3 regions of the Amycolatopsis keratiniphila genome follow, and region 2 is predicted to be linked to each of the others. Evidence: riboswitches for the same ligand, from Rfam matches in the RefSeq annotation. Region 2 holds a riboswitch; each other region holds the start of a gene.

Region 1 (4,571 bases), 2.8 Mb from region 2:
CCGGAACCGCACTCCGCGGTGTCGAGGTGCTTCGGGAAGGTCCCGTCCGCGCACTGGCGGGAAAGGAGCAGTTCGACCGCGGGGCCGGGATCGGCGGCGGTGGCGAGCACCGCCCAAGCGTGCCGCTCGACCGTGCGGTCGGCGTCCGCGAACGATCCGGTGTCGGTGAATTCGCCGTCGGCACCGCGCAGTTTCACCAGGTCGGCACGCAACGGGCCGGCAGCGTCCGACTTCGAGAATTGGGCGACGAGCACGAGTTTCGCGAGCGGTTCGGCGTACGACGCCTCGCCCTGTTCGTACGGCGCGCCGTGGGCGTAGGCCTGCACGGATTCCGGCTTCAGAAGGAATTGCGAAGCGCGGGCGACCGAATCCGGCTGTTGGTCCAGCGCCCGCAGGGCCAGCACCACATCGGCGGTGGCGTCGTAGTCGACGTAGGTCTTGCCGTCCTCGGTGACCTCGACGTGGTCGCCGCCGACGAGCCGGTTCGTCAGGTAGGCACCGAGGCGGGCGGCCGGGGTCGCGGCGACCGGGGTGGTGATCGCCGCCACCGTCGACACCCGGGCGCCGGTGGACGCCCTGGGTGTGACGAACTTCTTGGGTTTCGGAGCAGGCTTGTGCGGCTGCGTCGTCGGGGCCGGGGTTTCCGGGACGCCGGTGGCAGGCGGCAGGGTTTCGCCCTTCGCGAGCGAATAGAAGCCGACCTGCGACAACCCGAGCGAAGCCTGGGCACTCGCGCGGATCCAGGTGTCGACACCGCTGATGCCGGAGGAGCGGGCGGCCTCGTAGGAAGCCGGGTCGTAGGCGATCGCGCCGAGTTCGCCCGCGAGCTTGTTCCCGGCATCGGCCGCGGCGTTCGCCTGCGCGGATTTGAGGTACCGCACGCCCTTGTCCACCGCCGCGTCCGCGCCGCCGATGTCGACGAGCGCTTGGACGATCAGGCCGGTGCTGTTGGTGTTCGGCGCCTCGGTGCCGACACCGCCACCCCAGCCGCCGCCGGGCTTCTGGTTCGCCTTGAGCCAGGAGACGGTCTTGGCGATCGGGGCGTCGAGACCGGCCGCGCCCGCCTTCTTCGCGGCCAGCAGCGCCGAGAGGGCGAGGCCGGTGGCGTCACCGTCGGTCGGGGAAAGGCCGAGGGGTTTGCCCTCGTCGCAGGTCGAGACCTTGCGGCCGTCCGGGGTGACGTGGTCGCCGGTCTCCTTCGTCGGGATGTAGGAGAAGAGGACGCGGAAGTAGCCCTCGGAGCACTGCTGGGTCAGCAGTTTGTCGATGGCGAGCCGGTCGTTCGCGCCCGCGGCGGCGAGGCCGATCACCCCGAGCGCCTGGCCGAACATGTTCGCATTGTTGCTCACCGCGTCGGCGAGTGCGGGATCCTTGGAGTAGTCGCTGATCCGGCCCTTGTCAGGGCCTTTGCGCATGATCGCGCCCTGGGTCTCGGCGACCAGGTCGTAGCCGTCGAAGGCCCGGGGGTTCCGGCCGGAGACCTGCGCGGCGACCAGCGTCTTCGCCACGGCGCCGCCGACGATGATCTTGTCGTAGCCGGCGCCGGGAGCCAGCCCGTCCCAGGTGAAGTAGTCGGTGGCGTGGCCCTGGTCGTCGAGGAACTTCACGATCGGCTCGGCCCGCGTGCCCTCGCCCGCGGCGTGCATCGCGAAGAGCACGTCGAGCATCAGGCCGTGGTCGGGCAGCGAGCCGCCGCTGGGGTTGTCGAGCGTGCCGTCCGGCTTCAGCTTCGTCGCGAGCCAGTGGGAATTCGCCTTCGCCGCGCCGGGATCGTTCGCGGCCGTCGCCGTCCCGGCGAGCGGTGCGGCGATCAGGGCGGCACCGACGGCGAACGCCGACGCGGCCAGGTACCCGCGGCGCATGACTCCTCCTTGCGGCGTGACGGAGGACAGCGCGGGACGCCGCGGTCACCCCTGTTTATCGCGACAGTGGTTCGTTCATCCGCCCGTTCGGTATCCCGGCTTGCCCTGCGAGGGCCCACGGTTGCGCGACAGCGCCGGATTTCGACCGGCTTCCCCGTCACGGGCGGCGATGTTCTGTTGTCGAGCCAGCCGAGGTTAACACCCGTTCACCTCCGGCAGGTACCGCTGACCAGGTCGGTTGCCAGGATCACATCGGCACCCGGCGGTATCCCGTACTCGACCGGGGTGAGAGTCTTCTCGCGCGGTCGTGGGGGAAGTCCGGTGAGAGTCCGGCGCTGTCCCGCAACGGTATGCCTTCCAGGCGAGCCCGGTCACCCATGTCGCGCTATGTCACCGACTCCTGTCGTGGAAATGCGGGAAAGGGTTCTCATGAGACGTTTGGTTTTCGCTGTCGCCCTGCTGTGCGGCATCGGGCTGGTCACCGCCCCGGCGGCGGCCGCGGCCACCCACAACAAGGCCGATGCCGCCGCGGGCTGGCTCGCCAGGCAGATGACCGACGGTGAACGGTTCGAGGCCGACTTCGGCGGCCAGAAGTTCCCGGACCAGGGCCTGACGATCGACGCGATCTTCGCGTTCGCCGCGGCCGGGGTGTCGGACACGAACGCCGGCAAGGCGATCGCCTGGCTCGCGAAACCGGAGATCACCACCGCCTACGTCGGCGGCGGCACCGAGTCCTACGCGGGCGCGCACGCCAAACTGATGCTCGCCGCGCAGATCCGGGGCAAGGATCCGGCGTCGTTCGGCGGCGTCGACCTGAAGGCGGGCCTGCTCTCACTGCTCACGCCGTCCGGCCGGTTCTCCGACCGCTCCGAATACGGCGACTACTCCAACGCCCTCTCGCAGTCGCTCGCCCTGCTGGCGCTGGACCGCACGCCCGGCGGCGCCCCGGCTCCGGCCGTTACGTTCCTCGCGGGCACCCAGTGCGCGGACGGCGGTTTCCCGCTGAACTTCGGCGAAGCGACGTGCACGAGCGACGTCGACGCGACCGCGACGGCCGTGCAGGCCTTGCGCGCCACCGGTGACCCGGTGAACGCCCGCGAGGGCATCTCGTGGCTGGTCACGAAGCAGCACGCGAACGGCGGCTTCGGCGTCGGCACGAACGCGCCCAACGCCAACAGCACCGGCCTCGCCGCGGAAGCGCTGGCCAGGCACCGTCCCGCCGCCGCGAGCAAGGCGCGGGAATTCCTGCGCTCACTGCAGACCGGCTGCGCCGGCGCCGAGCCGGACCGCGGCGCGATCGCCTACGACGCCACCGGCCTGAACCCTTCGACCGCCCCGCGCGCGACCGCGCAGGCGATCCTGGGCCTGGCCAGGGTTCCGCTGAGCGACCTGCACGGCGGCGGGCGTCCGCAGGCGCCGGTACTCGCCTGCCCGTGACGTGAGCTCGTGAGTGGGGTGCGCCTCCCTCAGACTGTCCAAAAAGGACGCTCAGTTGAGATCAAAGAGTCCGATTCGGGCACTTTGCGCAGTTTCACCCGGGGGTCGTGAGTGGCGATGGTCGTTCTAACCCTCTTTACCACTCACGACTCCCCGCGAAACCGGACTTACAGGTATAAAGCAGGCGCATGCTGCCCGGAAAGTGACCACTGTGGACACCAAGCCGCCTTTGAGTTACCCCTCCTGGGTCTCTCAAGGAGGCCTTCACGGACTGGGTACCCAGGGTGCGGCGTGAGCGGAAGTGCGACTCGCGTGATCAGGGACGTGATTCGCGTGATTGAAGGCGAAACTCGCGTGTTACGCCTTCAATCACGTGAGTCGCGCCTTCAATCACGTGAGTCACGGGCAGCATCACTCGCCGGCGGCGACACGGCGCGCGAGTTCCACGCGGGACCGCACCCCCAATGCCGTGAAGATGTTCCGCAGGTGGTGGTCCACCGTCCGGTGGCTGATCACCAGCCGCCGCGCGATCTCCTTGTTCGTCTCCCCCGCCGCCACCAGCCGGGTGATGGCGTCCTGTTGCGGGGTGAGGCCGGCGAGCGAGCGGTGCGGCGCGTCGACGGTCTCGCCCGCCGCCCGCAGCCCGGCCCGGGCCCGTTCGGCGAACCGGGTCGCGCCGACGTTTTCGAAGCCGCGCAAGGCATCGCGGAACTGGTCGCGGGCGTCGCGGGTCCGGCGATGGCGCCGCAGCAAGGTGGCGTACGCGAACCTGGTCCTGGCGAGTTCCACCGCGCCGCCCGCCCGCCGGTGTGCCTCGACGGCCAGCCGGAAACGCCGTTCCGCCACGCCGGGATCCGACGTCATCAGCGCGTGACACCGGTGGCTCAGCGCGAGCCAGCAGGGTTCCGCCCCGGCCAAGGTCCAGCGGTCGAACACCTCCAGCGCGGCACGGGCGCGTTCGGGCTGCCCGGTGCTGACGGCCGCCTCGACGAGTTGCGGAGTGGCCAGCACGCGGATCACCGGCTGGTCGCCGGAGACGCCCGAAGCGAGATCTTCGAGTCTGCTCAGCGCGTCGTCGGGCCGGTCCTCGGCCAGGTCCAGGCAGGCATACGCCCACGCGGCGACGGCGGCGGGCCTGCCGAGGCCACGTTCGGCGATGCCCTCGGCCGCTTCGTCCAGTTCCGGCGCCCGGTCGCCGAGGAGCGCGGCGGCCAGCCCCAGCAGCGTCAGATGTTCCATCCGCAGGTTGTGCGGCGCGTGCAGGCCGTCGCG
Region 2 (4,571 bases):
AGCTGCTGCCGATGAAGTACACCTGGGCGTGGGAGAAGTACCTCGCCGGCTGCAACAACCACTGGATGCCGACCGAGGTCGCCATGCAGGCCGACATCGCGCTGTGGAAGTCGCCCGACGGCCTCACCGAGGACGAGCGCACCATGCTCAAGCGCAACCTCGGCTTCTTCGCCACCGCGGAATCGCTGGTGGCCAACAACATCGTGCTCGCGGTGTACCGGCAGATCACCAACCCCGAATGCCGCCAGTACCTGCTGCGCCAGGCGTTCGAGGAGGCCGTGCACACGCACACCTTCCAGTACATCTGCGAGAGCCTCGGCCTGGTCGAGGGCGAGCTGTTCAACATGTACCGCGAGGTCCCGTCCATCTCGGACAAGGACGCGTGGGCACTGAAGTACACGCAGAACCTGGAGAACCCGGACTTCGAGACCGGCACCCCGGAAGCCGACCAGAACTTCCTGCGTGACCTCGTCGCGTTCTACGTGATCTTCGAGGGCATGTGGTTCTACACCGGTTTCGCGCAGATCCTCTCGCTCGGCCGCCGGAACAAGATGATCGGCATCGCCGAGCAGTACCAGTACATCCTGCGCGACGAGTCGATCCACCTGAACTTCGGCATCGACTGCATCAACCAGATCAAGATCGAGAACCCGCACCTGTGGACCGAGGAGTTCCAGGCGGAGATCCGGACGATGCTCACCGAGGCGTGCGAGCTCGAGGTCGCCTACGCCCGCGACACCATGCCGCGCGGCATGCTCGGGCTCTCGGCCGAGCTGATCGAGCAGTACATGCACTTCATCACCGACCGGCGGGCCCAGCAGATCGGCCTCGCGCCGATCTTCGGCGAGACCGAGAACCCGTTCCCGTGGATGTCGGAGGCGATGGACCTCAAGAAGGAGAAGAACTTCTTCGAGACCCGCGTCATCGAGTACCAGTCGGGCGGAGCCCTCGACTGGGACTGACCCCGACCTCGTAACTCGCGTGTTCGAATCGCGAACTCGCGTGATCAGACACGTAACTCGCGTGATTGAACGGCGAACTCGCGTGACCAGACGGACGACACGCCGGGCGGCCTCCGCCCGGCGTGTTCCGTCTCCAGACACGCGAGTTACGCCTTCGATCACGCGAGTTCGCCGTTCAATCACGCGAGTCGTCCATCCGATCACGCGTGGCGTCCGGTTCGTCACATGTCCAGCGGGCCACTGGCGCCCCTCGGTACGCTCCGGAGTGCTACTGGTTCGCCCGGCCCCAGGCCGGGCGAGGTAACAGGGAACCCGGTGCGAATCCGGGACTGCCCCGCAGCGGTATGTGGGAACGAAAGCCGTCACCGTGCGAGACACGGTAAAGCACTGGGACACGGCGTCCCGGGAAGCGACGGCCGGTAGGAGCGAGCGAGTCGCCCACGAGTCCGAAGACCTGCCCGTGGTACGCGCGCCGACGGCGTGCGTGAGTCCGGGCCTCGTGGGATGGGCACGACCGAACGGCGGTCACTCCTGCGCGCTCCGGGCTCGCCCGACAAGCTCGCGAGGAGAGAGCTGTGACCGAAATCGGCACGACAGTGCTGGGCTACCCCCGGATCGGACCGGACCGGGAACTCAAGCGTTCACTCGAACGCTTCTGGGCGGGCAAGATCGACGAGGCCGAACTGCTCGGCACCGGCCGCGCGCTGCGCACCCGCACCTGGCGGGAGCTCAAGGACGCGGGGCTGGATTCCGTCCCCTCCAACACGTTCTCCCACTACGACCAGGTGCTCGACACCGCCGAGCTGTTCGGAGCGCTGCCGGAGCGCTTCACCACGCTCGGCCTCTCGCCGCTCGACACCTACTTCGCCGCCGCACGCGGGGTGCAGGACGCGCCGGCGATGGAGATGACGAAATGGTTCGACACGAACTACCACTACATCGTCCCCGAACTCGGCCCGGACATGACGTTCTCGCTCACCGGAACCAAGCCGCTCGACGAGTACCGCGAAGCCCGCGCGATCGGCGTCGAGACCCGGCCGGTCCTGGTGGGTCCGGTGACGTTCCTGCTGCTCGCGAAGCCCGCCGAGACGGCTCCGGAGGGCTTCCGTCCGCTGGAGCTGCTCGACAACCTTCTCGACGGCTACGTCGAACTACTGCGTCGTCTGCACGACGAAGGCGTCGAGTGGGTCCAGTTCGACGAGCCCGCCTTCGCCGCGGATCGCAGCGAGCGGGAGCTCAACGCGCTCATCCGCGCCTACCACCGGCTCGCGAAGGAGACCGCGCGGCCGAAGATCCTGGTCGCCGGGTACTTCGGCGGGCTCGGACGCGGCCTCGGCGTGCTCGCCCGCTCTCCGATCGACGCCATCGCCGTCGACCTCGTCACCGATGAGTCCTTTGTGGACGCCGTCGCCGCCGAACCCGCCCTGCGGGACAAGGAAGTGCTGGCCGGCGTGGTGGACGGGCGCAACGTCTGGCGCACGGATCCGACCCGCGCGCTCAGCCGGGCGGCGATGGTGCTGGGCACCGCGAAGTCGGTCAGCGTGTCGACGTCCTGCTCGCTGCTGCACGTGCCCTACGACGTCGAGCGGGAGGACGGACTTCACCCGCGGCTGAAGAGTTGGCTCGCCTTCGCCAGGCAGAAGGTCGACGAGGTCGTCCTGCTCGGGCGCGCGTTGCAGGAAGAAGGTGTCGACCTCTCCGCCGCGCGTGCCGCCGCCACGGATCGCGCGACGGCGGCCGACCTGGCCGACAGCGGGGTCCGCGCCCGGCTGGAGGCGTTGCGGCCGGAGGACACCGTCCGTTCCCCCTATACCCGGCGCGCGGCGGCCCAGCAGGCCGCGCTGAACCTGCCGCCGTTGCCGAGCACGACGATCGGCTCGTTCCCGCAGACCACCGAAGTCCGTAAGGCACGGGCGGCGCACAAGGCGGGTTCGCTGGACGACGCGGGCTACGAAGCCGCGATGAAGGCCGAGATCGAGCGCGTCGTCCGGCTGCAGGAGGACCTCGGCCTCGACGTGCTGGTGCACGGCGAGCCCGAGCGCAACGACATGGTGCAGTACTTCGCCGAGCGGCTGGCCGGTTTCGCGACCACCGACTTCGGGTGGGTGCAGTCCTACGGTTCGCGGTGCGTCCGGCCGCCGATCCTGTACGGCGACGTCTCGCGTCCGGAACCGATGACCGTCGAATGGGCGCGCTACGCGCAAGGCCTGACCGGCAAACCCGTCAAGGGCATGCTGACCGGGCCGGTGACGATCCTGGCGTGGTCGTTCGTCCGCGACGATCAGCCGCTGGGCGAGACCGCCCGTCAGGTGGCACTGGCCATCCGCGACGAGGTGCACGACCTGCAGGAGGCGGGCATCCGCGTCATCCAGGTGGATGAACCGGCGCTGCGGGAACTGCTCCCGCTGCGCGCGACGGCGCACGAGGCGTACTTCGCGTGGGCGGTTTCGTCGTTCCGGCTGGCGACTTCCGGGATCGACGACGCCACGCAGGTCCACACGCACATGTGCTACTCGGAGTTCGGTGACGTGGTCAAGGCGATCGACGCGCTCGACGCCGACGTCACCAGCATCGAGGCCGCGCGCTCGAAGATGGAGGTCGTCACCGACCTCGGCGCGGCGGGCTTCGGCCGCGGTGTCGGGCCGGGCGTGTACGACATCCACTCGCCGCGTGTCCCCGGCGTCGACGAGGTCGCCGGCCTGCTGCGGACCGCCGTCGGCGCCGTGCCCGCCGAGCGGATCTGGGTCAACCCGGACTGTGGCCTGAAGACCCGCGGCTACGCCGAGGTCGAACCGGCCCTGCGGAACCTCGTCGCCGCGGCCCACACGGTGCGCTCCGAGCTGGCCTGACCGGCCCGTGAAGGCCTCCTTCCCTACCCTCAAGGTAGTGAAGGAGGCCTTCACGGAACTTCCGCCGAGGTATTGTCAACGCGTCAATAAGGGTGCGATGGTGGAGCGGTAACCGGTCTCAGCGGGGAGATGGTCACCATGGCGAACACCGTCGAAAAGGTCACCGGGGCGCTGCGCGAGCGCGTTCCGCCGCTCACCTCGATCCCCCTGCCGCGTTCGGTCGACCAGCGCTGGCTCGGCGCGACCTGGCCGGTCCGTGAACTCGCGCCCGCCCCGCCGGGTCTCAAACCCGTCCTCGGCGACGAGGGTCCGCCGGTCATCGGGCACGCGCTGGACTTCATGCGCTTCGGCATCGAGTTCGGCCTCAAACGCTACGAGACCTACGGGCCGGTGTCGTGGATGGGCGCGTTCGGGCGCCGCATCGTCGCGCTCACCGGTCCGGAGGCCACCCAGATCGCGTTGGTGAACAAGGACAAGGCCTTCTCCCAGGAGGGCTGGAAGTTCTTCATCGAGCAGTTCTTCGACCGCGGCCTGATGCTGCTCGACTTCGGCGAGCACCATCTGCACCGCCGCATCATGCAGGCGGCGTTCACCCGCCAACGGCTCACCGGTTACGTCGACCAGATGGGACCGGCCCTGCGCGACGGCATCGGCGCGTGGGCGGACCGGCCGAACCCGCGGATCTACTGGTCACTCAAGCAACTCACGCTCGACGTCGCGACACGCGTGTTCATGGGTATGAAGTCCGGCGACGACGCGG
Region 3 (4,571 bases), 210 kb from region 2:
CCGAGGCCGCGTCGCCGGGCAGCAACGCGGTCACGGCGAACGTCGCGACCAGTACGAACAGCGCCTGCACCACGGCGAAACCCAGCCGTCGGACGGCGTGCCCCCGCACGTCAGGAAAACCGGGCGCGGTCGAACCGCGCCCAATCGAAGGTGTTCGGTGGCGCGGTCACCACCCCGGAAACCCGCTTCGACACGGCGATCGTCCAGGTGCTGAACCCCCAGGCGAGCAGCCCGCCGGATTCGTGGACGATCCGCTGCGCGTCGCCGAACAGCGCCAGCCTGGCCCGTTCGTCCGCGGTGGCCGCGGCGCGATCCATGAGCGCGTCGAACTCCGGCGAGCCGAAGCCGTTCACGTTGTTCGAGCCGCGGGTGCGGAAACGCTGGTTGAGGAACGTCGGGACGGGCAGCGTGGCCGTGCGGGTGAGCGCGGCGACACCCTTGGTCTTGATCTCGCTGAAATAGGTGCTCGACGCGCGGGTGTTCGCCGTGGCGGCGAGCCCGATCTCCTTGAGCTGCTGGGAAATCACCGTGGCCGCGGTGGCGAAACCCGGATCGACGTCGCTGGTTTCGACGGCGAAGGCCAGCCCCTCCGCGCCCGCCTCGCGGACGAGCGACCGGGCCAGGTCCACATCGCGACGGCGTTGGGGGATGTCCGCGGCATACCCGCGAAGTCCCTTGCCGAACAGGTCGTTGCCGATCTCCCCGCGCCCGGCCAGCGCCACGCGGTTCAAAGCCTCTCTGTCCACTCCGGACAGTACGGCACGCACCAGCCTCGGGTCGGAGAACGGGGGTTGGGTCAGGCGCAGGATCAGGCCCTGCATCGTCGTTCCCTTGGCTTCGAGCAGGGAAACGCGTGCGTCACCGGCGAGCCGGGCCGCGGTTCCGGCCGCGAGGTCGTGGGCGTAGTCGACCTGCCCGGACAGCAACGCGTTGACGCGCGCGGTCTCTTCGTTGACCGGCACGAATTCGAGCTCGTCGATGCTCGGCGCGCCGTCCCAGTGCGACTCGTTCTTGCGGAACACCGCCGGGCCGCCGGGGGTGAACGAGACGAAACGGAACGGCCCCGAGCCGACCGGCGCGGTGAAGTCCGTCGTCCCGGCGGGCACGATCTCCGCGCCGGGAGCGCCCCAGCCCGACGGGAACTCGAAGTCGGGCGCGGTCAGCGTCAGCTCGATTTCGTTGGGGGACAACGCTTTGCTGCGGGCGAAGTCCACCTTCGCGAAGTACTGCCGCGACGAGGAAGCCAGCGCCGGGTCGGCGATCCGCCGGAAGCTGTAGAGCACGTCGTCCGCGGTGACCGGACGCCCGTCGTGGAACGCCGCCTGCCGCAGCCGGATCCGCCAGCGCGTACCGGAGGCGTCGCTCTCCCAGGACTCGGCCAGCCGCGGCCGCAAGGAGGTGTCGGCGTTGTAGGCGACCAGCGTGTCGAAGAGCGCCTTGGCCCGCGCCTGATCGACGAAGAGCGAAACCTGGGCCGGGTCGAGGGTTTCCTTCGAGCCGCCCGCGGCGAACGCCACTCGCAGCCGGCCCGTGTCCGCCGGTGCGGTCCCGCAGGCGGCCAAGGGCGTGAGCGCGGCCAGCGCCAGCAGTCTCCGACGGGTGAGCGGATGACGCGTCATAGGAACCTCCGGGACATCGAGCACTGTCCCGGGCGCGCGACCGCACGTGAACGGGACCCCGCTCCGCACTCCACGACAGTTGGGGTTGGCGGTGTCCGGCGGGCAGTCCGGCTCACGGCGTACGGCCGTTCACGGTTGCGGGTCAGCGCCGGATTCACACCGGCTTCCCCCGACGGGCACCTTCTTACGTTGTGGCGCACACGGTAACCCATGACCGGCGTGTGCTACACAGGATCAAGATCACGAAGGGGAGGCCGGTGGACGAGAAGCTCGCGGCGGACTGGGTGCGCCGATGGGACGTGCAGCAGGAACGCTATGTCGCCGACCGTGAAGAACGGTTCACCGTGGTGATCGACGTCGTCGAACACGTCTGCCGCGACGTCGACGAGCCGCTGGTGCTGGACCTCGGCTGCGGCCCGGGCTCGCTGACCACCAGGCTCGCCGAGCGGTTACCGCACGCACGGATCGTCGGCCTCGACGACGACCCGTTCCTGCTCGCCCTCGCCCGCGCGACCCGGCCGGAGCGGAGCGACATCGAGTACGTCCGGGCCGACCTCGCCGAGAGCGGCTGGCTGAAGTGGCGGCCCGTGGACGCCGCGGTATCGACGACCGCGTTGCACTGGCTGCGTCCCGAGCGGCTCGCCGAGGTCTACCGTGACCTCGCCGTCGCACTGAGGGCGGGCGGCGCGCTGGTCAACGGCGACCACCTCTACGACGAGCAACCGGCCATCCGCGAGCTCGCCGAGGTGGTCAAGGAGCGCCGGGCGGCCCGCGCCGGGGTCCACGCCAACGAGGACTGGAAGACCTGGTGGGCGGCGGCGACCGCGGATCCCGCGCTGCGGGAGCACTTCACGGCCGAAGAATTGCGTGGCATCTCGACCGGCTACGGCAACCGGCTCAGCCCGCAGGAGCACACCCGGCTGCTGCGGGAGGCGGGGTTCGCGGAAGTGGCCCCGGTCTGGCAGTCCGGCGACGATTACGTCCTGGCGGCGCTGCGCTGACCACGGGCGGGTCGATGGTGGGGTGAAGGCTCCCTTCGCCGCGTCTAATGCGATGAAGGGAGCCTTCACCCGGTCGCTCATCCGCGCCGGCCACCTTCGCCGACGGCGCCCGGGCCCGTCACCGCAGCGGACGCAGCGAAAGCCCCCTTCAGGCCAGCTGACGAGCACGCCACCTTTGCCTTAACACTCGATAACGCTCTTTGCCACTCACGACGCGTTCGGCGGCCTCGATACCTGGGCGGGGTTCGCGAGGCAGGCGAGGTGGCTTCGCGACACACCGCGCGGTGCGCTCCGACTTGCGGGTCCGGTGACCTCGTGTCACCAATGGACACGGCAAGCCACTGACCGGCGAGAGGACATGTGAACCCGGTGAACCTGACTCTCGTCGTCGTCCTCGGTGTGGTCAGCATCGTCTTGGTGGCCGCGTTCTCCGAGCGGCTCAACGTGGCCGCTCCGCTGAGCCTCGTGGTGGCCGGTATCGGCCTGAGCTTCCTGCCCGGCGTCCCGCATCCCGAGGTCGAACCGGAGCTGATCCTCGCCGGGGTGCTCCCGCCGCTGCTGTATTCGGCGGCGGTGAACATGCCGGTGGTCGATTTCCGGCGGAACATCCGGCCGATCACCGGCCTCGCGGTGCTGCTCGTGGTGGGGACGACCCTGGGCGCGGGCTGGTTGTTCCACGAGCTGATCCCGGACATCGGCTGGCCCGCCGCGTTCGCGCTCGGCGCGGTCATCAGCCCCACCGACGCCGTCGCCGCGACGTCCGTGGGACGGCGGCTCGGCCTGCCGCCCCGGCTGCTGACCGTGCTCGAAGGCGAAGGGCTCGTCAACGACGCCTCCGCGCTCGTGCTGCTGCGGTCGGCCGTCGCCGCGGTCGCCGGGTCGGTGTCGGTCTGGGGCATCGTGGGGGAGTTCGTCTACGCGGTCGTCGTGGCGGTCGGGATCGGGCTGCTCGTCGGGATCCTCAACGTCCGGGTGCGCGCGTTGCTGGGCAACGCGGTGCTCAACACCGCGATCTCGTTCGTGGTCCCGTTCATCGCGTTCCTGCCTGCGGAAGAGGCCGGAGCGTCAGGCGTGCTCGCGGTCGTCGTCGCCGGACTGGTGACCGGGCATCTGGCCCCGCGGCATCTGCGCGCGACGGACCGGCTCGCCGAGGCCGTCAACTGGCGCACCGCGGCCTTCCTGCTGGAAAGCGCGATGTTCCTGCTCATGGGACTCAGCGTCAAAACCCTCATCGACGAGGTACACGAGGACGGTTCGAGCGTGTGGCGTGCGCTCGCCATCGGCCTGGCCGCGTCGGCGCTCGTCATCGTCGCGCGCATCGTCTTCGTCGGGCCGCTGGTCGGCGGCCTGTACCGCGAGCAGCGGAAGGCCGCGCGGTTCAAACCCCGGCTGGAAACGACACAGGCGGTGCTGCGGGGCGACGAGTCGAATCCCGCCGTCACCGAACGGCTGGACAAGGCGTCACCGAGGCGGGTGGCGCATTTCCGGAAACGGCTCGACCGGGCCGCCGCCGACGTCGAGTTCCGGCTCACCGAGACATTGGGCTGGCGCGGTGGTGTGGTGCTCGGCTGGGCGGGGATGCGCGGCGCGATCACCCTCGCGGCCGCGCAGACCCTTCCGCAGGACACGCCGGACCGCGCCCTGCTGGTCCTGATCGCCTACGTGGTGGCGACCACGACGCTGCTGGTGCAGGGAATGACGCTGCCGGCGGTGATCCGCGCGGCACGGGTGCCGTCGGAAGATCCCGATCGGTTGCGGCGCGAGTACGTCCGGCTCACGACCGAGCTGGCCGACGCGGCGAAGTCCTTTTTGGACGATCCAGCCCTGGAAGATCCGGGCAACGGGCCTTTCGGCGACAGGGTCTTGGACCGGGCACGCTCGGACGTACGCGTCCCGCCCGCATCGCCGGGCGACCGCCCGGCTCCGGAACAGATCGAACAGTATCTGCGGC

What was found. A riboswitch is a leader RNA that binds a small molecule or an ion and turns the genes downstream of it on or off. The one in region 2 is predicted to bind cobalamin.
Region 1: linked by a shared signal. The riboswitch ahead of AORI_RS67115 (prenyltransferase/squalene oxidase repeat-containing protein) and the one ahead of metE (5-methyltetrahydropteroyltriglutamate--homocysteine S-methyltransferase) in region 2 are both predicted to bind cobalamin.
Region 3: linked by a shared signal. The riboswitch ahead of AORI_RS55835 (ABC transporter substrate-binding protein) and the one ahead of metE (5-methyltetrahydropteroyltriglutamate--homocysteine S-methyltransferase) in region 2 are both predicted to bind cobalamin.

What each region holds. Positions count from the first base shown of each region.
Region 1 is NC_021252.1:5,802,875-5,807,445, forward strand. Features, by position in the region: gene AORI_RS67110 (hypothetical protein) at 1-1,862, opposite strand, end outside; cobalamin riboswitch at 1,952-2,017, opposite strand; cobalamin riboswitch at 2,111-2,259, shown strand; gene AORI_RS67115 (prenyltransferase/squalene oxidase repeat-containing protein) at 2,292-3,299, shown strand; gene AORI_RS67120 (helix-turn-helix transcriptional regulator) at 3,711-4,571, opposite strand, start outside.
Region 2 is NC_021252.1:3,044,008-3,048,578, reverse strand. Features, by position in the region: gene AORI_RS55240 (ribonucleotide-diphosphate reductase subunit beta) at 1-962, shown strand, start outside; cobalamin riboswitch at 1,218-1,438, shown strand; gene metE (5-methyltetrahydropteroyltriglutamate--homocysteine S-methyltransferase) at 1,538-3,811, shown strand; gene AORI_RS55230 (cytochrome P450) at 3,950-4,571, shown strand, end outside.
Region 3 is NC_021252.1:3,250,255-3,254,825, forward strand. Features, by position in the region: gene AORI_RS55830 (ABC transporter permease) at 1-109, opposite strand, end outside; gene AORI_RS55835 (ABC transporter substrate-binding protein) at 111-1,619, opposite strand; cobalamin riboswitch at 1,700-1,853, opposite strand; gene AORI_RS55840 (class I SAM-dependent methyltransferase) at 1,877-2,620, shown strand; gene AORI_RS55845 (cation:proton antiporter) at 2,990-4,571, shown strand, end outside.